2 regions of the Sphingomonas sp. P3_C5 genome follow, and region 2 is predicted to be linked to the other one. Evidence: predicted binding sites of a transcription regulator. Region 2 holds the regulator's gene; the other holds the start of a gene.
The links. Region 2 encodes LexA, which represses DNA repair genes until DNA is damaged. Its sites were predicted from a motif close to GTTCCNCNCTTGTTCT; they were not measured.

Region 1 (11,920 bases), on a different contig from region 2:
GAAGGCGTCGAGATGGGGGCGGCGATAGACGTGATAGCCATAGACGGAGAAGTCCGCGGCGCGATCGAGCGGCTGCTCGGCGGCGTGGATCAGCGTCTCGTCCAGATCGAGGATGAGTAGGGTTCGCGGCGGGGATGGGCTTGGGGGCGGCATGGGTGTGTGGGTTAGCGTAGTTTTGCGCGGATTGCCCCGTCTTCGCAAGCGAGCTTAATTTGTCATTTTTCTGCATGCGTGACGGAAATTAAGCTACGGTCCGATTAGCCTTTCTTCTTTTTCAATTTATTGATTATTATCCGAATGTATCTTTGGAGCTCTCGAATATCCTTCGGGTTAGCATTCTTTATTTCTATAAGAATTTCAGAAGAATGCTTCGTTTTACGAAACTCAACTCTATTTTCAGATAATTCTGCGAATAAATCGCCAATTAATCTTGCTCCATCCACTCGTTTAAGCCAGTCTCGGTCGGTTATCTCACCCCTCCAAAACTTAGAGGCACTATAAATTTCTTTTCCGCCATTTTCTACGAGCCATTTTCTGACAATTTCCTCGGAAACGAGGTTTTCTTTGATGTAACTATTAATCACCGTCGTTATCGCATGGCAATTTATTAAATAGCATTCTATATTTCTTCGCGGCAATAAATAAACTTTGTCTTTAAAATTAGACTGGAATAAATTTACCGTCTCATCAGACAAATCTTCGCGATCAAACGAAAAAACCATTCCCTCTATGAGAGGAACGACCGACGACACCACTGAATTATACAGATCAATTATCATCTTTTTTGTTCGTTTTTTTGCGGTAAAATCGCCCGTAGCGGGCACAGCTTTTATTATTATTCCAGACATATCTTCAGTGTCATTCAATAATAATGGGAAGCAAATCTCTTCAGTCTGCCCCTCTACCCAGAATATTCTGTCAGCCCCAAACACATCCATCATAGATACACCGAGAGATCGGTATATTGATCTGGCATCTTCTATCTTTTTTAGATCTAGAGATTTTGCGCTACTAACGAATCCCGTTTTTTCAACAAAATAAGCAGTAGAGGGTGACGCGAACGCTATAACATCAGCGGAATGCGTAGAAACAATATACTGATGTTGATTATAGTATTCTCGCAGAATAGATATGAGTGATCTTACTGCGCGCGGATGCAAGAAACTATTTATCTCGTCAATTAATATGCATGATGGAAAACCAGAAGAAGCAGCAACTAATATTGTTAGACACTGCGCGACGCCTGTTCCACTATCGCTAAGTCTAAATGACAATTCTTCTCGATCCATTCGGTCGGTAGGCCAAATCATTATTTCGCACCCGCTTCCGCGCGGCACAACAGTAATCTCGTGGACATTTCCTATTATGGAATTTAGGTGAACCACGATCTCGTTGAAGACATCTGGCCTCTTGTTCTGTAGGAATGTCAATACGAGTTGCAGATTATCTCCATTAGGCGTAAGTACGCTTGCCTCGCCGTACGGTAAAATTTCCGGAGCGACCCTTTGCGGCCTTAGATAGAATATAGTATTCGTAATATTGTGATCGAATAACTTGGCGAGACTATTTTCATCACCTACGTAGCCAGACACTGTAACAGCAGCGTTAACTATGCTTAGGTAAGCGTACGTATTAGCCTTGTTTAAATACGAAAAAGGGACAGGATTAGAGAAGCGGCTCGGATTACCGCGAGTCACACTAAATGATATGTGCTCCGTATTATCAAAGAAATCAATTGCAGATTGCTTCGATTCCGGCTCCTGACCTTCCAGCGGTATAGTCATTCTTTGCGAGGTCTCGGCTAATAGCTCGGATATTTCAGCGCCGGTAGTTATAATCTCTAGTCCGATCGCAGTTTCAGTCGTATCTCCGCGCAGATAACCGTCCAAGCCTCTGTGTGGATTTACCTCCACTGGCGTAGTAATCGATTTCAAAATCGCCGTTTTTCCAGAGTTATTGGCTCCAATAATAAGGTTGATGCCCGGCGCGAATTCGAGTTCCGTCCGGTCTCCGAACGAGGCGAAACTTTCAACAGACAGGCTTTTAATCCACATGAATGCCGTCCCCCGTTTTTCCTTGCTCCACCGCGATGCGTTCACCGCACTCCAACCACAAGCCAGATACCGCGCGCCGAGAGTGTCTTTCGCCTTGACCCCCGGCGTGTGCGCCTTCAGCTAAGCTCCGCGTTAGCGTTTAAGATCAAAAATCTAATCAGCCGCCCCGATCTCGATTTTGTCCACGATTGCAACAGTATTCCTGCCATCCATCAAATGTCCACCGCTCCGGCGACGCAGTTACGGTGCGCAGTTACCAGTTACCGTGCTACGCGCAATAAGCCTTCCGGGCTCATTCGTGTTGTCTCCGATTTCGGTGAACGCACGGCAAGTCTTTTTCTCATGTCGCTCGCAGATGTGGTGCATTGAGGGGTTATTATTAATCACAAAAACCCCTTCGCCTTCAGCTCCGCAAACGCATGATCCAGTATCTTCTTCGACCGCGCCTGGGCGTTCTCGCTGTCCTTGAGCATCACCATATGCTTGCCGCTATAGACATATTCCCAAAGCTGCTTGTTGAGCATGGTATCCATCAGCTGGAACCGCACGTCATAAAAGCGCCAGACGCCCGAGGTGGTGAAGTTGGACGGGAAGATGGTCAGCCGGAAGCGCGCGCCGGATACATGTTCGTCGTCGAAATTGCGCGCGATGGTTTCGCCGACCGGGACTGACCTGCTGCTGTCCCCATAGCCCGTCTTCTGGGCGTAGGTTTCCTCCTTGCCGCGGCTGCTCTCGTTGAAGCGGAGGATCTTGCTGGAGATGTGCAGCGCGCCGAGCCGTGCGGTCAGATCGGCATCGAACTGGCCGAGCACCTTCGGCGTATATTCGTCCTCGCGCACATCGAGGAACGAATAGACATAGACGAAGGAACCCTGCAGCTTCGCGGGAAGCGCGGCGGCGGACCCGGGCGGGGGCGGCGCCAATGGCGGAATGGGCGCGTCCGCATAGAGCTCCAACAGGCCCCTTTCCTGCGCGTAGAGATTGGCTTCGCGGTGGGCCAGCTTGAAGGCGTTGGTGCCGATGTCGACGATCGCCTTATGATCCTGCTCGAGCAGCGGTGTCATCGAGCGCTGATACGCGCCAACCTTGTTCACGAGCGCGACACCGCCGGGCGTCCGCGCCAGGGCCATCTGCCCGGCGCGCAAGCGCTGGTTCCACGCCGCGGGCTCCGGCGGAATGCGGTCGACAATGTCTTTCATCGTGTCGCCGGGACGGACCTCGATCCTGAGGCCCCGAGCTTCTTCGACGGAGACGGCCAGGGTGCGCGCGAGACGGGCGAGATCGGCCGGCGAAACCTGGGCGGCCCAATAGGTGCGGACCTGATCCTGACGACGGTCGAGCACCCCGGCCATCTCGATGTCGCAATGCGATGCGGCTGCCTTGACCATCCGATCAATGATGCCTGGAAGCACTTTCTGGATGTTCGCCATTTCCGGATCGCCGACCAGCGCGGTGCGGAAGGCCGTGTCGCACATCTCGCGGCTCATCGCGAGAATCGCCCTTCGGGGAACGAAGAAATCCGCCATGAGATCGAGTTGGGCGGTGCGCGAAAGCGCGGGCACCGCGGCGGGACGAGTCTGGGCCGGCGCCGCCGACGCAGCCGGCAGCGCGAGAATGAGACACGCGGCGACGCGCAGGAATTTCATGTGACAGGCCCCCCTTGGGCTGACGTTACCCGAAGTTCGAGCAGGTTCAAGCAGTTGCGGTGGTGGGAGCGGCGCGTTGGTCAGGAGCCCCGCGAACCGGTTCACGGCGGCGCTACGCGGCGTTCACGCAAGGCAGCTCAACGCGGCGGGGGAGCCTTCACGAAGCCGGCTTCTGCAGAAGGCGGTTGCGCAATTCCTCCATCGTCACGCCGGCGACCGCCGCCGCCCGGTCCGTGGCACTGAGGACGGCGGCGAGATGGCTGAGGGCCTGGCAGCCGAAATCGAAGCGCTGCAGCGCCTCACCGTAGCGCTGGAGCAGCTCCATATCGTCGCTGAGTTCATCGCCGACGGTCTCCAGGAGCCGTCGCACGACTTCGATCTCCTCGGCAATGCGCTGGTCCAGATCGGCAACCGCGACCGGCATGCTTGGCGGCGGCGCTTCTTCGGGTGGCGCCTCGCCACGGCGCAGCGCGAACTGGATCGCATCGACCCGCGCCTGGCCGGGCACCACGAAGCGCTGCGGCAGGCAGTTGCCCGCCACCCAATCCTCCACCGACACCTTGCCGGCAAACGAGATATCGCAGCGCCCGGACTCGCACCACATGACCGTGGCGGCGACGTCGAGCTGGAGCCGGCGCAACGTCAGCACAGTGCCGGGATCGGGCAGCACAGTGCCGTCCAGCATCGCCGCGCTCTCCGACAGGCTTCGAATCCGCACCGGCACCTTGAGCGCGCCGGATTCGATGGTCGCGGACAGCAGCACATTCTTGCGGGGCGGAGCCACTTGCGCGTCGATACCGGCTTGATCAGTCACTCTGAGTATTCACCCGATCCGGAGTAGTGCTTCTGCTACAAGGCGGCTTTCGATTTTGATTATAGTCTTAGCTACCTAAAATTTTGGAAACGATTCATGAACAGATCCCTAATTCGGCTGTTTGCGGCGAGACCTGCTACTTTCTGAGGGTGCCGCAGGAACCTGCTGACTGGACGGAATATTTTGTTCCACTAGTGCGTCACGGGGAGTGGCGGTGACCAGGGCAGTTACAACCGAAGGCGTGATATCTTGCCCGGTCGATCGGGAGCGGCCCGATGGCCCAGCGCGCTCGTTGCCCGGCTTGATTTAACCCTGTGCCGAACGCGGTTCGGCCTTTCCGGCAGGCGCACTGATCCGCCTGGATACAGAAGCGGGAAGCGGACGGAGACTATTCCGCCGCCACGCTCTCCCGCCCGCGCTCGAGCAGTGGCTTCAGATAATGTCCGGTGAATGACCCCTTTGCCTTGGCAACCTGTTCCGGCGTACCTTCCGCCACGATCTCCCCGCCCTTCACGCCACCCTCGGGGCCGAGGTCGAGCACCCAGTCGGCGGTCTTGATCACGTCGAGATTATGCTCGATCACCACCACCGTATTGCCGTGATCGACCAATGCGTGGAGCACTTCCAGCAGTTTGCGCACATCCTCGAAGTGAAGCCCGGTGGTGGGCTCGTCGAGGATATAGAGCGTCTGGCCGGTCGCGCGGCGAGAGAGTTCCTTGGCGAGCTTCACGCGTTGCGCCTCGCCGCCAGAGAGCGTCGTGGCCTGCTGGCCGACCTTGACGTAACCCAGGCCGACCTCGGCCAGCATTGCCATCTTGTCGCGGATCGGCGGGACGGCCTTGAAGAACTCGACTGCGTCCTCGACGTTCATGTCGAGCACATCAGCGATCGACTTGCCCTTGAATTTCACCTCCAACGTCTCGCGATTGTAGCGGGCGCCGTGGCAGACGTCGCACGTGACATAGACGTCGGGCAGGAAGTGCATCTCGATCTTGAGCAGGCCATCGCCCTGGCAGGCCTCGCAGCGGCCACCCTTGACGTTGAAGCTGAAGCGGCCCGGCTTGTAACCGCGCGCCTGGCTTTCGGGGAGGCCGGCGAACCAGTCGCGGATCTGGGTGAAGGCGCCGGTATAGGTTGCCGGATTCGAGCGCGGGGTGCGGCCGATCGGCGACTGATCGATGTCGATCACCTTGTCGAGATATTGGAGGCCGGTGACCTTTTCATGCTTGCCGGCGAGGACGCGAGCGCCGTTCAAGGAGCGCGCGGCGGCGGCGTAGAGCGTGTCGATGGTGAAGCTCGACTTGCCCGAGCCGGACACGCCAGTGACGCAGGTGAAGGTGCCGAGCGGGATGCTTGCCGTCACGCCGCGCAGGTTGTTGGCGGTGGCATTGTGGACCGTCAGCTTCTTGCCATTACCCTTGCGGCGCTTGTCCGGGAGGGGGACTTCGCGGGTGCCGTTGAGATAATCGGCGGTGATGCTGCCCTTGGACGCCAGCACCTCGTCGAGGGTGCCCTGTGCCACGACCGCGCCGCCATGGACGCCGGCGCCGGGGCCCATATCGATGATATAGTCGGCGGTACGGATCGCATCCTCGTCATGCTCGACGACGAGGACGGTGTTGCCGAGATCGCGGAGCCTTCTGAGCGTCTTCAGCAGCATGTCGTTGTCGCGCTGGTGGAGGCCGATCGAGGGCTCATCGAGGACGTAGAGCACGCCCGACAGGCCCGAGCCGATCTGCGATGCGAGGCGGATGCGCTGGCTCTCGCCGCCCGAAAGCGTGCCGCTGGTGCGATCGAGATTGAGATAATCGAGACCGACATTGTTGAGGAAGCCGAGCCGCTCGAGGATTTCCTTGAGGATGCGCTCAGCGATCTCGCGCTGCTGGCCGGTAAGGACTTCCGGAACGCCCGTGAACCAGGCGAGCGCATCGACCACCGAGAGGCGGGTGACCGAGGAGATATCGCGCATGCCGATCTTGACCGCGAGCGCCTCGGGCTTGAGGCGTGCCCCGTGGCAGACCTCGCAGGGCGCGCTGCTCTGATATTTGGAGAGTTCCTCGCGCATCCAGGCGCTCTCGGTCGAGAGCATGCGGCGGTTGAGGTTGCCGATCACGCCTTCGAAGGGCTTCTTCACGTCATAGGATTTGCGGCCGTCGATGAAGGTCAGCGTGACCGGCTTGCCCTTGGTCCCGTAGAGGATGATGTCGCGGATCTCCGCCGGGAGATCCTCCCAGGGCGTATCGAGGCTGAAGTCGAATTCGCGCGCGAGGCTGCCGAGCACCTGCATGTAATAGGGGCTGGGCGGGTTGGATTTCGCCCAGGGGACGACGGCGCCCTTCTTGATGCTGAGCGCATGGTTGGGGACGACGAGCTCCTCGTCGAACAGGAGCTTCTCGCCGAGACCGTCGCATGTCGGGCAAGCGCCTTGCGGAGCGTTGAAGGAGAAGAGGCGCGGCTCGATCTCGGCAATGGTAAAGCCGGAGACGGGGCAGGCGAATTTTTCCGAGAAGACGATGCGATTGGCCGGGATGCCAGTGTTTTTCATTTTTCCTTCGGTGACGAAGGTTTGAGGCATTTCACGGACGGCGTTCTTAAGCCCCTCCCCTTCAGGGGAGGGGTTGGGGGAGGGGGACTCACTCGCGCCAGAGTTTGAGGCACTGCCCCACCCCAACCCAGCATCGCTGCCCTTTGTCCTTTCCGGGGGAAAGGACTGCAGCGATGCTCCTGAAGGGGAGGGGCTTAGCTGAGCCACCGTCGTATCGACCAGGTCCACATAAGCCAGCCCTTCGGCCAGCTTCAGCGCGGTCTCGAAGCTGTCGGCAAGGCGTGTTGCCATATCGGGCCCGACCACCATCCGGTCGACCACCACCTCGATGTCATGCTTGAACTTCTTGTCGAGCGCCGGCGCCTCATCGATCTCGTACAACTCGCCATCGATGCGGACGCGGGTGAAGCCCGCTTTCTGCCACTCGAGCATCTCCTTGCGATACTCGCCCTTGCGGCCGCGTACGACGGGGGCGAGCAGATAAAGCCGCGTGCCCTCGGGCAGCGCCATGACGCGGTCGACCATCTGGCTGACCGTCTGCGCGGCGATCGGCAGGCCGGTCTCGGGCGAATAGGGAATGCCGACGCGCGCCCATAACAGGCGCATATAATCATAGATCTCGGTGACGGTCGCGACCGTGGAGCGCGGGTTGCGGCTGGTCGTCTTCTGCTCGATCGAGATGGCGGGGCTGAGGCCCTCGATATGATCGACATCGGGCTTCTGCATCAGCTCGAGGAACTGGCGCGCATAGGCCGAGAGGCTCTCGACATAGCGTCGCTGGCCTTCCGCATAGATGGTATCGAAGGCGAGGCTCGACTTGCCCGACCCCGACAGCCCGGTGATGACCGTGAGCGTGTCGCGCGGGATGTCGATCGAGACATCCTTGAGATTGTGCTCGCGCGCGCCGCGGACGGAGATGTGGGTCAGCATAAACCGCTCTGTTCCAGATTTGTTCTAGCGATAATGGAGGCCGCGCCGGAGGTCAACGCGTGAAGCGCGGATGTGGGGGTGCGCGGGCGCGGTGGCAAGGCCGCGCGATCGTTGCGGGGGGCGTGATGGCCGTCACATGCGAGGGTGTGCGCCGCCGACACCGCGCCTGGCACGGAGCGCGACCGCGATCAAGGACGTGGCCGAGGCGCTCAAGGAGCCGATCGCTGCTTTGTCGGCGGCAACAGTCTGGCTCGCGCTGTTCGGCGCGGGCATCATGCTGTTCTGGCTTCCAGGTAACGCCCTGGAGGGCTGCCCGGCCTCAATGAACAAGGAGCCCGTCAAGAGCCATGCCTCCCTCGTGCCACCCCCCGGCGACAGCCAAGGATAACACCAATCCGGTGGCAATTCGGACGAGCCACTTTCACATCGGGCGTTTTTGGATCAGCCTGTGTGAACGACGGGGAGGCGGGTTTATGAACAGAGGCTTGGCGCGAAGAAGCCGGATCAATCGGCTGCGCACGATATTGGCGGTCGCCGCCGCCACGGCGCTGCTGGGCGGCTGCATCAACACGACCTATCGCGACTCGATCGGTCAGTTCGGCACGCTCACCAAGGAATCAGTCGCGATCCAGAACCAGCGGCTGACTGCCCTCGCTGCCGCCGAGAGCGAGCGGATCCATCAGGCCCTGGCGGACAACCATGTCGATCTGCGCCTCTCGCCACAGTGCGCGCTGTTGCTCCTGCCGCCCGATCCGACAGCAACAACACCGCCAGCGCCGTGCACCCTGGTCGATGCAACGGGCAAGCCGATCGAGAAGATACCGACCTACTCGAACATCAAGGCGCTCGACCAGGCGCTGTCCGACTATTCCGACAACCTGATCCTGCTCGCGGCCGACACCACCAAGGATCAGGCGGCGTTTTCCGATTCGGTGACCGGGCTTGCCACGTCACTTGGCAATCTCGACGGAGCGATCCGCAAGGCGACCGGCGCGCCGCCTGGCACTTCGGGCGCGAAAATCGGCGCTGTCGCCGCGGTCGTCGCCAAGGCCGGCGGGCTAATCCTGGCGGCACAACGGGGGCGCGTACTGAAGAAGATCGTTATCGCCGGCGACCCGCTGGTGCAGGAAGCCACCAACATCCTGGCGGACGTTGATGACCGGCTGAACCTCTATGATTCGGTCGGGCTGTTACAGGCGGCCAATGCCGCGCAGACTGCGGCATCGCGTCTTGCGGCGGCGTCGGCCCCGCCGTCGGACCTGCGCGCGGCGCAGGACGCGTTGTTCGCCAGGGTCGCTGATTTCAACGCACGCAGCAGCGAGCAGCAGCGCTATCTGGCGATCGGCAAGGCCCATGCGAAACTCGCCGAGGCGGCGCGGACCGGCAACACGATCGATTTCGAAGCGGCGATCAGCGCGGTGATCGAACTGGCCAGCGTAACGAACACCGCGGTCGACGCACTCAAGAAGAAGGAGGGCGAGTGATGCCGGTCAAAATCCAGACACTCGGCGCCTGGGCGCAGACGCGCAACACGCTGGTCCAGGACCTGACGATGTCGATGCAGATCCTGCAATCGGCACCCTTTTCGGACGATCCGAACTCCGATTTCCAGCGTGCCACCGCGACCGACAACAAATTGCTCGACGCATTGCGTCGGCACGCCGTGCTTGGCATCAACCAGATCGACGACGCCATCGCCTCCGGGCCGCTGATCAGCGAGATCAATAGCTTGTCCAAGGCGGCGAAGAAGGAAGCCGACCGGATCCAGGCAATCGCCCACACGATCGCTGACGTGGCCGGCGTGGTCGACAAGGTGACGGGAGTGGTGACCAAATTCGCCGCCCTGCCCTTCATCGGCGGCGCGGCATGAGTCGCTTGCTGCAACGTCGCCAGGCGGCCGCCATCCAGCGGCGGTGCTCGCGCTTATGGCAAGACTGCACGTCGTGCATTTCAAGTTTCCCAATGGGTTGGCGGGAATCTTAAGACTTGGCCGCCCATTATTTCGACGCGGCGAGCGCGGTGGCGGTTCAGGGGAATATATGATGCGTGTGGTTTTCGGGATGATCGCGGCGCTGGTCGCGGCAGGTGCTGCGCCTGTGATGGCCCAGACAACGCCGACGCTTTTCCCTTCGACACAGACTGCGAGCGTCACCGAGGGTGCGACTGATACGGCGGTCCAGTTCGACGCGGTGACGCCAGGCTATGACAAGCCGCTCTTCCCCGATGTGCAGTTCGATTCGGCCAAGCTGACCCAGGACGGCCCGATATCCTCCGCGGCGCCGAACACTTATCACGCCGCGTTCAAGACGGTCGCGACCTTGCCGGGCGGCGTGACGACCGGCACCATCACCTTCCGTATGTGCCGCGACAGCCCCTGTACGCGTCCGTGGCCGGGTACTGAGCAGGTCTTCACCTACACGATCAACGTCGCGCTGAAGGACTGGGTGACGTATCAGCGCGATGCCGGGCATAGTGGCTATGTCCATGCCAGCTATGCAGGCGTCATCAAGAAGCGTTGGGTGTGGCAGCCATCGAGTACCTACAGATTCACGCGGGTTGCGACGAAGGGGAGCACGATCCTTGTCGGGAGCGAGGATAACAGAGGCCCCACCAGCGTCGTTGCGCTGACGATGCAGGGAGCGCCGATCTGGGTTTCTCCGATTGGACTGGCGCCCTGGGTCGGGCAGCCGGCGGTTTCAGGCGACACGGTCTATTTTCCCTCCATCCCCGTGTCTGGCAACGACAATCCGATCAGCGCCTTCGACGTGGCCACGGGCGCGCCCGTCACCCCGGCGATAACGTTCGATTCGCAATATTCGCCGCTCCTCGCGCCGACGCCGTTCGGCGACAGTCTTTACGTCGCAGCGGGATATAATGGGAACGAGGTCATCTCCTACGACCTCGCAGCAGGAACGCGGCGCTGGACTTCCTACGGCCAGGGCGCGTGGATCTGGGGTGGCGAAACCCCGGCGGTCGATGACGGCCATGTCTATTATTACAGCGGCGGCTATGTCGATTTTTTCGATCGGGCCACGGGCCAGCGCACCATGTCCATCCGGGACCCCAATTACGACTTCGCCAGTCATAGCGGCTCTTCCGACCATTATTATTACAGTGCCCCGATGCTGGGCACCGGCGGAAATGTGATTCTGCCCAATGACGCCGCCGGGCAGGTTCCGCTGGTGAAGTTCACGCCAGCGGGAGTTGCGACACAACTCGGTTCAGGCACCTATCAGGCTCCGCCGGCCTTCGCGAATGGTGTCATCTATGCGGCGGGCACCCAAAACGGCACGGCGCACCTCGAAGCGGTGAACGAGGCCGATGGAGCGATCCTGTGGACCTGGTCGCCGCCGGCGGACGACCAGACCTCAGTTACAGACAATGTCATCGCGACGGATACGCTGATTTTCGTGAGCACTCTGTCGAAACTTTATGCGGTCTCGGCAACCGATCCAGCGCACCCAGTGGTGTGGTCGGCGGCGACCCCAGGTTCAATCGCGATTTCGCGCGACAGTCTGTTGCTGGTCACGACCACGCTGAACGGGCACGCTGCGCTGGTGGCCTATAGCGTGAAGTGAGGGCCGCGCGTCTGATTCGTCCCGTCAAGACGGAGCCAATCCAAAGTCCCTCGACGGATTGAGCGTTGACACCGGCAATGCGTGCGAAGTCGCAATATGGTTTTCCCACCAGACCGGCGTTATCTCTCCAAGACCAGCTCGCTACTAAATTGTACCATGATCACCGCGACGGCGAAGTGGAATCGCCGCGAGTCGGAGGGTTGGCGCCGAGGTCGACTGATCCGCTATTTGCATGTCGGCGACATGCGCGTCCGGTTGAGGGGTATCCGTCATGAAAATCCAGGCAAGCATGTGCTCCATCCTATTTTTCGGCGCGGCGGCACTCGCGGTGCCCACCGCTGCCCAAGCCGGGG
Region 2 (11,920 bases):
GCGTGAAGAAGAACCCCAAGGCGCTCGCTGATGTCAAGGCGGCGCTGACCGGCCATGGCGGTTCCAATTAACGCGGAAAGCACCGGGACTCCCGTCGAGGCTGCGATCACCGCGCTCACCGCGGGTCGCCCGGCCCTGGTCTGGCGCCGCCAGATCGCCGACACGGAAACGCCGGTCGCCGCCGCGCTGAAGCTGATCGAGCCCGGCCGCGGCGACTATCTGCTCGAATCGGTCGAGGGCGGTGAGACGCGCGGCCGGCACAGCATGATCGGCCTCGCGCCCGATCTCGTCTTCCGTGCGCAAGGTTCGCAGGCCGAGATCAACCGCCACTGGCTGACGGATCGTACCGCCTTCGAACCCTGCGCGGTGCCGGCGCTTCAGGCGCTCCGCGATCTCGCGGCCGGCTGCCGCATGGACGTGCCCGCCGATCTGCCCCCGGCGCTCGCCTGTCTGGTCGGCTATTTCGGCTATGAGACGGTCGGCCTCGTCGAGCGGCTGAACCGCCCCGACAGCGATCCGCTCGGTCTGCCCGACATGATGTTCGTGCGCCCGACCGTGGTGCTGATCTTCGATCGCCTCGCTGACGCGCTGTTCCTCGTCGCGCCCGTCTGGCCCGATGCGTCACGCCGCCCTGAAGCGATCGCCGCCGAAGCGCAGGACCGCATCGACGCAGTCGCCGCGCGCCTCGCCAGCGCAGCGCTCCCGCCGCCCGTGCGCGCGGTGGACCTGGCGGATATCGCCTTCACCCCGGCGCTCCCCGCGGGCCGCTACGCAGCGATGATCGCGCGGGCCAAGGAGTATATCTACGCCGGAGACATCTTCCAGGTCGTGCTCGCCCAGCGCTTCACCGCGCCCTTCAAGTTGCCCGCCTTCGAGCTCTACCGCGCCCTCCGTCGCATCAACCCCTCGCCCTTCCTCTATCATCTCGATCTGCCCGGCTTCGCCATCACCGGGTCGAGCCCAGAGATCCTGGTCCGCGTGCGGCATGGCGAAGTCACGATCCGTCCGATCGCCGGCACCCGTCCGCGCGGCAAGACGGCGGCCGAGGACGAAGCCAATCGCGAGAGCCTGCTCGCCGATCCCAAGGAGCGCGCCGAGCATCTCATGCTGCTCGATCTCGGCCGCAACGATGTCGGCCGCGTCGCCGAGGCCGGCAGCGTCCGCGTCACCGCGAGCTACACGACTGAATTCTACAGCCATGTCATGCACATCGTCTCGAACGTCGTCGGCCGGCTGGCGCCCGAGCATGACGCGCTCGATGCGATGTTCGCCGGCTTCCCCGCCGGCACCGTCAGCGGCGCGCCCAAGGTCCGCGCCTGCCAGGTGATCGCCGAGCTCGAGCCCGAGGTACGCGGCGCCTATGCCGGTGCAGTCGGCTATTTCTCGCCCGATGGCTCGATGGACAGCTGCATCGTGCTGCGCACCGCTGTGGTGAAAGACGGCGTCATGCACGTCCAGGCCGGCGCCGGCATCGTCGCCGACAGCGAGCCGGCCTATGAGCAGCGCGAGTGCGAAGCCAAGGCCGGCGCCCTCCTCGCCGCCGCCCGCGAAGCCGTGGCGCGGGCAAGCGATGCCGGATTCGGGCAGTAGCCAACTAAGCCCCTCCCCTTCAGGGGAGGGGTTGGGGGTGGGGCAGCGACGGGCGGGGTTCGATGCCCCGATCGACGCTTCGATCTTGGAGCGACGAGTCTTTTTGAGCGCGCAGACGCACGCCCCCACCCCAACCCCTCCCCTGAAGGGGAGGGGCTTATTTCAAATCAGGGAACGGCGCTGTCCTGACGCTTCTTCTCGGCCTTCTCGGCGGCATATTGCTGGAGCATCATCGCGGTGCACCCGGTCTGCCCGCCCGAGCCGACCGGCGAGCAGGTGTCCGGCAAGCCGCCCGCGCGGCGCCCGACTTCATCCATCGTGGCGGCGCGGTTGACCCAGCTCTGGCTCGCGGCGTCGGTCCTGGGCGGGTTCCGCAGTGCCTTGGGGATACGATAGGGTTCAGTGAGGGTCGAGCACACCACGATCTCGTCGTTGGTCGAGGCAGGGCATGGTTCATTGGGGTTGATCGTCACATTGCGGATCCGCGCGGGCGGCTTGCCCGATTCTGCCTGTTTGGCGTCGGGCGCCGTCTGGGCACTCGCCACCGCGGGCAAAGACAGCAGGGCGGCAATGGCGAGGATACGAAGCATGAAGGGTCTCCTGTGCAGGCACCAACGTCGACTGCCGGGGATTGCTCCACCCTGAATGAAGCATCAGTCTGTCCCAATCTAGGCATGAAAGCGCCCGCTCGCTATGGCCCAACCCGAAATCGCCTCACAAACAGGACATTGCCGGTGAGACCGCTCTTCCCGCTCGCCTGCATCCTCCTCGCCTCATTGTCGGCGAGCTGCGGCGCGCAACCGCCCGCGCCTGCCTCGGCCTGCCGCACCGTCCGCTTCGAGGACACGCCCTTCACTGTGTGTGACGCCGATCCGGCCAGGCACAGCATCCTCCTCACCAATCGCAACCCGGCCGGCGTGCCAATGCGCGACTTCACCGCCCTCCCCGCCCGGCTCGGCAAGGACGCGAAACGCATAGCCTTTGCGATGAACGCCGGCATGTACGGCGTCACCGGCGAGCCGATCGGCCTCTATGTCGAAAACGGCAAGCGCCAGGTCGCGCTCAACCGCCGCACTGGCCGCGGCAATTTCTACACGCCCCCACCGAATGGCGTCTTCTTCGGCGATGCGAAAGGCTGGCACATCGCCACTACCGCCGCCTTCGCCGCCCGCACCGCGCCGTTCCCGGACTTCGCCACCCAGTCAGGCCCGATGCTGGTCGTGAAGGGCGCGATCAATCCGGGCTTCGACGCGAACGGCGTCTCGCTCAACATCCGCAACGGCGTCGGCATTGCCGCCAACCGCCACGCGCTCTTCGCGATCAGCGACGTGCCGGTCTCGTTCGGCCGCTTCTCAAGGCTGTTCCGCAAGCTCGGTTGCGCTGACGCGCTCTATTTCGACGGCTCGATTTCCCGCCTGTGGGATCCTGTCGCGGGACGCATGGATGCAGGCGCAAAGATCGGCCCGATTGTGGTCGTGCTGCAAAAGCGGTAGCGGCCTCGCCCATGATCCTCGTCATCGACAATTACGACAGCTTCACCTGGAACCTGGTCCATTATCTGATGGAGCTCGGTGCCGAAGTGAAAGTGGTGCGCAACGACACCCTCACCGCCCGCGACGCGATCGCGAGCAATGCGCAGGGCTTCCTGATCTCGCCCGGGCCCTGCACGCCGAATGAGGCAGGCATCAGCCTCGATCTCGTCGCCGCCTGTGCCGATGCCGAGAAGCCGCTGCTCGGCGTGTGCCTCGGCCATCAGGCGATCGGCCAGCATTTCGGCGGCCATGTCGTTCGTGGCGGTCTGATGCACGGCAAGACCTCACCAGTCACCCATGACGGCACCGGCCTGTTCGAAGGCCTGCCCTCGCCCTTCACCGCGACTCGCTATCATTCGCTGATCGTCGAGGACATTCCGGCAGACCTGATCGTCAACGCCACCGCCGACGATGGCTCGGTGATGGGCTTCCGCCACAAGACGCTCCCGATCCACGGCGTCCAGTTCCACCCGGAGAGCATAGCGACCGAACACGGCCATGCGCTGCTGGCCAATTTCGTCAGGCTCGCCGGGATCGACGTAAAGGCGCTGGCGTGATTTCCACAGAGCTCCGTCACCCCGGACGTGTTCCGGGGTCCACTGTTCCGCGCACGCAGACGGTCCGGCTCCTGCGGAACCGTGGATGCCGGAACAAGTCCGGCATGACGGTGGTGGCGTGACGACTCTCACCCTCCTTCCCGATCCCTCGACTCCGCTCTCCCACGAAAGCGCGGCGCAGGCCTTCGCCGACATCCTCGACGCGAAGACCTCGGAAGAAGCGATCGCCGAGTTCCTCATCGCGCTCGCCGATCGCGGCGAGACCAGCATCGAGATCGCGGAAGCGGCTCGTGCACTCCGCGCCCGCCTCATCCCCATCGACGCACCCCATGGCGCGATCGATGTCTGCGGCACCGGCGGCGACGGCCACCACACCCTCAACGTCTCCACCGCTGTCTCGATCGTCGTCGCGGCTTGCGGCGTCCCGGTCGCGAAACACGGCAACCGCGCCGCCTCCTCCAAGGCAGGGGCCGCCGACACGCTCGAGGCGCTCGGGCTCGACATGGAGCGCGCCGGGCTCAACGCCGAGGCGAGCCTGCGCGATATCGGCATCGCCTTCCTGTTCGCCGGCAACCATCACCCGGCGATGAAGCGCATCACCCCGATCCGCCGCAAGATCGGCCGCCGCACCATTTTCAACCTGATGGGCCCGCTCGCCAATCCGGCGCGCGTGACCCGCCAGCTGATCGGCATCGCCCGCCCCGATTACGCAGCCCCCTATGCCGAGGCGCTCGAACAGCTCGGCACCGAGGCAGCGCTGGTCGTCTCGGGCGAGGAAGGCCTGGACGAAGTCTCGGGGGCCGGCCCGACCATCGCAATCAGCGTCGGCACCCTGTCGATGCCACCGCGTATCGCTCCCGAGGATGCCGGCCTCCCGCGCCACGCCATCGCGGCCATCCGCGGCGGCGATCCCGAATATAATGCCGCCGCCCTCCGCCGCCTGCTCACTGGTGAGCACGGCGCCTATCGCGACGCGGTGCTGCTCAACGCAGCGGCCGCGCTGATGGTCGCCGCCCGCGCAACTGACCTCCCTGAAGGTGTCGCCATCGCTGCCGAAGCGCTCGATTCGGGTGCCGCGAACGCGCTGCTGAACCGCTGGATCGCATATCCATGACTGACATTCTCGACCGTATCCTCGAAACCAAGCGCGCCGAGGTCGCCGCCCGCAAGGCGACGATGCCGCTCGCCGATCTCGACGCCGCCGCCGATCGCCAGAGCCCGCCGCGGGGCTTTCGCGCCGCGCTCGACGCCCGTGCCGCGACCGGCCACGCGCTCATCGCCGAGATCAAGAAGGCAAGCCCCTCCAAGGGCCTGATCCGCGCCGATTTCGACCCGCCCGCACACGCCCGCGCCTATCAGGCCGGCGGTGCAGCGTGCCTGTCAGTGCTGACGGACGAACCCTGGTTCCAGGGCGCCGACTCCTATCTCACCGCCGCCCGCAATGCCTGCGATTTGCCGGTGCTGCGCAAGGATTTCATGGTCGATCCCTGGCAGGTCCCCGAATCCCGCGCGATCGGCGCCGACGCGATCCTGCTGATCATGGCCGCGCTCGACGATGGCCTCCTCGCCGAGATCGAAGCGAGCGCCATCGAATGCGAGATGGATGTGCTGGTCGAAGTCCATGACGCGAAGGAACTCGAGCGCGCGATGAAGCTCAAATCGCGTCTGATCGGCGTCAACAACCGCAACCTGCGCGATTTCACCGTCGATTTCGAGAACAGCTACCGCCTCGTCGACAAGGCTCCGAAGGACTGCACCTTCGTCGCCGAAAGCGGCCTCACCATCCGCGCCGATCTCGACCGCATGGCCGAACACGGCATACATTGTTTCCTGATCGGCGAAGCGCTGATGCGCCAGCCCGATCTCGAGGCGGCAACCCGGGCGCTGGTGGGATGAGCGGCCTCACCCATCTCGACGAGGCCGGTGCCGCGCACATGGTCGATGTCTCGGCCAAGGCGACGACCGCCCGCGAAGCGGTCGCCACCGGCCGCATCACCATGTCGCCCGAAGCCGCCACCGCGATCCGCACCGGCACAGCCCTGAAAGGCGATGTCCTCGCCGTCGCCCGCGTCGCCGGCATCATGGCGGCGAAGAAGACCGCCGAGCTCATCCCGCTCTGCCATCCCCTGCCCCTGACCCGTATCGCGATCGATCTTGCGGTGGACGACGCCGGCGTAACGGCCACCGCCACCGCCGCCACCGATGCGAAGACCGGCGTCGAGATGGAAGCCCTCACCGCTGTCTCGGTCACGCTGCTGACGATCTACGACATGGCCAAGGCGATCGACAAAGCCATGACGATCACCGGCATCCGCCTGCTCACCAAGACCGGCGGCAAGTCGGGCGACTGGAAGGCGGTCAGCGAACCAGCCGATAGCTCACAAACGCGATGAACTTGCTGTCCGGCGACCAGGACGGGACGTTCATCGTCCCCTGCCCGCCGAACAGCCGCGTCAGCACCCGCGGCGGCGCGCTGCCGTCGGCCGGCATGATCTTCAGCATCACGTCGCGGTTCGGCGGATGGTCGCCCAAATCGACATCGAGCCCGAACGACACGTACGCAATCCACTTCTCGTCAGGTGAGATATGCGGGAACCAGTCGCGGTAGTTCGCGTCCCTCGTCACCTGCTCCGGGTCGCTGCCGTCAGCATGCGCCCGCCAGATCTGCATCGCCCCGGTCCGGGTCGAGTTGAAATAGAGGAAGCGCCCATCGGGCGTATATTCAGGCCCGTCATCGACCCCAGGCCCCTTGATCAGCGGCCGCTCCGGCCCGCCCGCCAGATCCTGGGCATAGACATCATAGTCGTTGGTCTCGGAGCGCACGAACACATAGGCGATCGTCTTCCCGTCCGGCGACCAGCCATGCCAGTAGGAGCGCGCATCAGCATGGCTGATCATCAGCCGAGGCGCGCTCGAGCCGGCGAGCGGCAGCAGGTAGATGCGCGAGAGATTGTCCGCCTCTGACTGGTCGGAGATGATCAGCTGCGATCCGTCGGGCGAGATCCCATGATCGTTGTTGTTCTTGCGATTGGGCCCGGTGTCGATGACGGCCGGCTCACCGCCACCCACCGGGATCCGGTAGATCAGCCCGCCGCTGTTGTAGACCAGCGAACTGCCGTCCCGCGTCCAGTTCGGCGCCTCGATCTTCCCGTCGAAATGCCGCACCACGCGCCTGTACACATCGTCGACGCCGACCGGCATCACCTCGAGCGTGCTCTCGACCTTCGCCGGATAGCCCGTGTCGGGCACGACAGCGAGCACCGGCACTGACAGTGCCACGTTGCTGAAAACAGCCGTCTCCTTCACCTTGTTGTCGTGCGCCGAGACAGCAAGGCCGACATAGGACGGGCCCGGCAACGCGATCCGGAAATTGCCGCCCGCATGGTGCAGCTTGCCGTCCGCGCCCGTCACCGAGAAATAGACATACTCGCCCTCACGCTCGAGTCTGATGCCGTGCGGCGCCTTGATGTTCGACGAAATCTCCCGCGTCGGCCCATCCTGAACTTCGCGATACTGCAGCGCGGCTGCGCCATTGCCGTGGATCATCACATCGGCAAAGGGGGATCCCGGGGTCAAATTCTGGCGGATCATCATCCCCGCCTTGCGGTGCGGATCGCCACCACGGCCGATCCAATCGATATCGGCAGCGACATGGAGATCACCCGAACGCCGTGTCCAGACGAAGTGGAACGCATCTTTCTCCGCCCAGATATTGGCGCCGCCGCCCGTCACGCGATAGGTCTTGGTCGCCGGATCGAACGATACCGCGCCCGGCAGCGCAGTCGCGCCGATATCGGCTTGCTGCTCGAAAACGCCGAGCTTCGGACCCGCCTTTCGCGCGTCCGCGGCGCCACCCAGCGCCAGTCCCAGCAGCGTGCTTATGGCAATGATGCGGTTCGCTTTCATAACCCCTCCAGCGTGTCGCGGATCGGCGGCGCCGTCCGGTTCCTTTGCGTGAATGGTACCGCTAACGCCCACGCAAGGCGAGCGGCAAGGCCGCCGATACGAGAAGGAAAGCCGGACCAACTCTTGTGGCGCCGCCCCACGATAAGAGATAGGAACCGGGAAGACGGGATTATAACGATGCCACTCCTTTCCCAGCCGATTGTCGACGATGGCATCCGCCAGCCCCCGCGCCTGGCTTCGATCCAGTCGCCGGTAGTGGTCGGCGCGCAGCACACCGACATCGCGGGCGATCCGTCGGAAGCCCTGGAGAGCTTTACGCGACACCGCGCGGTTGCGTTGTCGGGCCTCCTCGAGCCTGCGTTTCTGCAGACTCTGCTGCGCCTCTGCGGCAAGGCGAGCTTCGTCAGGGATACTGAAACCGACGTCGCGCAACGCGAGCGGGAGGTGCCCGGTATTGCCGGCGGCGCACTCACGCTCGCGCTGAAACGGCAAAACCTGTTCGAGTGGCTCAATCAGGTGACCGGCTGCTGCCCCCTGCACGGCACCTTCGGCCGCGTGATGCAGATCCAGCCTCAAGATCCCCCTTCGCTGAACTGGCACGACGATCTGCCTGAGGACCCGTCGCGGCGTCTGGCGATCACGATCAACCTCAGCGAGCATTCCTATGACGGCGGCCTGTTCGAACTGCGCGCCAAGCAAAGCGGAGAGTTGCTGGCCCGGCATCGGCACACCGAGCTTGGTTCGGCGCTGATCTTCGAAGTCTCCGATCAGCTCGAACACCGCGTATGGCCGGTCACCGCCGGCGGTCCCAGGAGGACCTATACCGGCTGGTTCCTGGACGGCACCGGGCGGCCCTGACGTGCATCTCGCCGCGATGGTCTCCCGCAATCCGAGGCGCTAGGGCGTCGCAATGCCTCCGAAAACCTCCTCGCCTCTCCTCGCCGTCACCGAAGCCCGGACACGCCTGTTCGCGCTCGCACCGCCGATCGACACCGAGACGATCCCCATTCGCGACGCCGCCGGCCGCTGGGCGGCCGACGACATCCGCGCGCTCCGCACCCAGCCCGCCGCCGATCTCTCGGCGATGGATGGATATGCCATCCGCTTCGCTGATCTGCCCGGCCCGCTCACCCTGATCGGTGAGAGCGCCGCCGGGCGCGCGTTCCCTGGCACCGTCGGCACCGGCGAAACCGTGCGCATCTTCACCGGTGCGGCGATGCCCGCCGGCGCCGATACCGTGCTCGTCCAGGAAGAGGCAGCGCGCGACGGCGACCAGATAACGCTCGCCGGCGAAGGGCCGAAGAACCTCGGCCGGAACATCCGCCGCAAGGGCCTCGACTTCTCGACTGGCGACCTGCTCATCGCAAAGGGCGATCGGCTCACGCCCGCGCGGATCGCCGTGGCGGCAACCGGCGGACACGGCGCACTCCCGGTTCATCGCCGCCTGCGCGTCGCCATCGTCGCGACTGGCGACGAGCTCGTCGCCCCCGGCACCGCACTCAGCGACTCCGTACTCCCGGAATCCAACGGCGCCATGCTCGCCGCGATGCTGACCGATCTGCCCGTCGACATCCTCAATCTCGGCATCCTGCCCGACCAGCTGGACGTCATCGCGGACGCCTTTGCCCGGGTCGATGCGGATATCCTCGTCACCACCGGCGGCGCATCGGTCGGCGATCACGATCTTGTCCGTCCCGGGCTCGAGGCAGCAGGCGGCAGCCTCGATTTCTGGCGGATTGCACTCCGCCCCGGCAAGCCGATGATGGCCGGCCGGCTCGGCAAGGCGGTCGTGCTCGGCCTGCCCGGCAATCCGGTCTCTGCCTTCGTCACCGCATTCCTGTTCGTCCGCCCGCTGATCGCGGCGATGTCCGGCGCAGCCGATCCGCTGCCTCGCACCATTGCCGCGATCCTCGGCGAAGACCTGCCGGCGAACGACCACCGCGAAGACTATCTTCGCGCCGAAACGCGGGACGGCCGCGTCTTTTCCCTGGGGTTGCAAGACAGTTCGATGCTCCGCACCCTGGCCCGCGCCGACAGCCTGATCGTGCGCAGACCCCATGCGCCAGCGGCCGTACCGGGCGACTCGGTGGAAATCCTCAGCATCGTCTGACAGGGGGCGCTTGACAGGCGGTTGGAACATTGCGTAAACGTTCCCAGTCTGTTCCGACGGAGAAATGGGATGCTAACGCGCAAGCAGCACGAGCTGATCTGCTTCATCAATGATCGCCTCGCCGAAACCGGCGTGTCGCCCTCGTTCGAGGAGATGAAGGAAGCCCTCGATCTCAAATCGAAGTCGGGCGTCCACCGCCTGATCAGCGCGCTCGAGGAGCGCAAGTTTATCCGCCGCCTGCCGAACCGCGCCCGCGCGCTTGAAGTGCTGCGCATGCCGGAACGGCCGGAGACCGCGCGCAAGGCGGCTGCCGCGACGCCGGCCAGCCCCACTCCCGGCAATGTCCGCAAGCTTCCGGAGCCCGCCAATGACGTGATCGAAATCCCGCTGCACGGCCGGATCGCGGCCGGTGTGCCGATCGAGGCGTTCGAAGGCCACTCGATGCTCGCGGTACCTGCGGCGCTGCTCGGCGGCGGCGAACATTATGCGCTCGAAGTATCCGGGGATTCGATGGTCGAAGCCGGCATCCTCGATGGCGATTATGCGCTGATCCGCCGCACCGATGTCGCCCGCGACGGCGAGATCGTCGTGGCGCTGATCGAGGACAGTGAGGCGACGCTCAAATATTTCCGCCGCGAAGGTGCGATGATCCGGCTCGATCCCGCCAACCGCGCTTATGATCCGCAGCGTTATGCGCCGGATCAGGTGCGCGTGCAGGGCAAGCTGGCGGGGTTGCTTCGGCGCTATTGAGCCGCCCGCGCCCGCCGCACCCAGCAATTGATCGCGAAGCGCGAATCCTCGAAGTTGCGTGACGGGCAGATGACCGGACGTACTTCGTGGCGCGCGAAGGACGCGAATGCGGTCAGGCTGTTCTGCTCGGGCTGAACATCCTCGAAGCGGTCGCTCGCGGGATTGAACGGGTGGAGCCGCAGTGCGCCACCCGAATAGGCTTTGGGCTCGCGGTGGAAATAATAGACCGCACTCAGCACACGGTCACCGGCAGGCTCGATATCCGCGCGATTGCGACGGGATTCAGTGTCGGTATGCTCGCGGTAGAAGTCGCCATCATTATAGGCGATCAGCGAAAGCTGGATGTGCGCCACCTCGAACGCCGCTAAACCAAGCCCCCGCGCCAGTTCGGGCACCGCGTCGCGCACTCGGTGCCGGAACCTATCCTTCCAGGGATAATGGGGCGCCATTGCCGTGGCCGAGCTCCGGAAGTCCGCCCTGAGCTCGCCGCGCCCGACACGTGATGGCGCGAAGCTGGCCTGATTGGCCAGCGCCCAGTCCAGGATCGCCTGATGCTCCTCGACTGGCAGGAAGTCCCGCCATTGCATGTGTGGAGAAGGCTGGTCGAGGCTCGAAAGGGCGTTCACGGCCCGTTTATCGCGTGTCGGCGATACGTGCGCAACGGGGCTATCGGCGGAGTAGGCATCAGCCAGGGGTGCGCATCGCCCGCCTGCCTGACCGTCACCACGCGCCCGTTCGACAGGGACACGGCAACGCCACCCGTCTGCGCCAGGGTCGGGCGGTCGAGCTTCAGCCAGCGCGGGCGGCAGGTCATAGGCAAGCGGCGTTCGCTGACAACGATATCAGCCGTGCCGCATGCAGCGATCAGTTCGGCCACCGGCACCAGATAGGCGCTGCGCGTCGCAAGGATGCGCCAGTCTCGCCCGCCCGCCTGCCGTTGTATGAGGCACAGATCCCGGCTGCACCGCGCATAGGGCTGATCGGAAAGCAGCAAGGGGTCGTCATCGACACCGCTATTCTCCGCCAGCATGTCAGCCGTATAGTCACCGATCCGGTCGCGGAGCAGCGCCAGCCCGCCGCTCGGCGTCCGGATCGCGAGATGCCTGCCATCGCCGGTCACCAGCAGATCGGGTGCGGGCGTAAGCAGCGCCCATATCGCGCCCATCGCAAGCGGCACTGCGCCCAGCCGGCGCCACTTCGTACGCCATAAGGCGATCCACAGGCCGCCGATCACCATCAGGCCGTAGGCTGCCCCAGGCATCGCCGGCAGCGCTGCAACCGAGCCGGGTATGCTGGCGGTGGTGTGTGCGATCCACAGCAACAGATCGAGCGACCGCGCGGTCAGCCACCAGAAGGGCGCGCCCAGGCCTATCAGGTCGAACAGCAAGGCAAGCGCCTCGAGCGGCATCGTCACGAAGGTCGTCAGCGGGATCGCTATGATATTGGCGACCGACCCATAAACGCCCGCCTTGTGG

Region 1: a site for LexA is predicted at 8,000-8,015, ahead of uvrA (excinuclease ABC subunit UvrA). Genes of this name have one in related genera too.

Annotation. Positions count from the first base shown of each region.
Region 1 is NZ_JBFUHA010000005.1:174,750-186,669, reverse strand. Features, by position in the region: gene AC1DVS_RS14285 (NIF family HAD-type phosphatase) at 1-153, opposite strand, end outside; gene AC1DVS_RS14280 (AAA family ATPase) at 258-2,054, opposite strand; gene AC1DVS_RS14275 (hypothetical protein) at 2,438-3,700, opposite strand; gene AC1DVS_RS14270 (hypothetical protein) at 3,858-4,514, opposite strand; gene uvrA (excinuclease ABC subunit UvrA) at 4,903-7,989, opposite strand; gene AC1DVS_RS14260 (hypothetical protein) at 8,186-8,377, shown strand; gene AC1DVS_RS14255 (hypothetical protein) at 8,463-9,473, shown strand; gene AC1DVS_RS14250 (hypothetical protein) at 9,473-9,859, shown strand; gene AC1DVS_RS14245 (PQQ-binding-like beta-propeller repeat protein) at 10,032-11,567, shown strand; gene AC1DVS_RS14240 (tyrosinase family protein) at 11,839-11,920, shown strand, end outside.
Region 2 is NZ_JBFUHA010000002.1:17,157-29,076, reverse strand. Features, by position in the region: gene AC1DVS_RS06260 (peptidylprolyl isomerase) at 1-71, shown strand, start outside; gene trpE (anthranilate synthase component I) at 55-1,590, shown strand; gene AC1DVS_RS06250 (hypothetical protein) at 1,758-2,180, opposite strand; gene AC1DVS_RS06245 (phosphodiester glycosidase family protein) at 2,325-3,083, shown strand; gene AC1DVS_RS06240 (anthranilate synthase component II) at 3,095-3,679, shown strand; gene trpD (anthranilate phosphoribosyltransferase) at 3,798-4,793, shown strand; gene trpC (indole-3-glycerol phosphate synthase TrpC) at 4,790-5,575, shown strand; gene moaC (cyclic pyranopterin monophosphate synthase MoaC) at 5,572-6,072, shown strand; gene AC1DVS_RS06220 (TolB family protein) at 6,038-7,585, opposite strand; gene AC1DVS_RS06215 (2OG-Fe(II) oxygenase) at 7,763-8,443, shown strand; gene AC1DVS_RS06210 (molybdopterin molybdotransferase MoeA) at 8,496-9,695, shown strand; gene lexA (transcriptional repressor LexA) at 9,765-10,445, shown strand; gene AC1DVS_RS06200 (2OG-Fe(II) oxygenase) at 10,439-11,071, opposite strand; gene AC1DVS_RS06195 (ComEC/Rec2 family competence protein) at 11,068-11,920, opposite strand, start outside.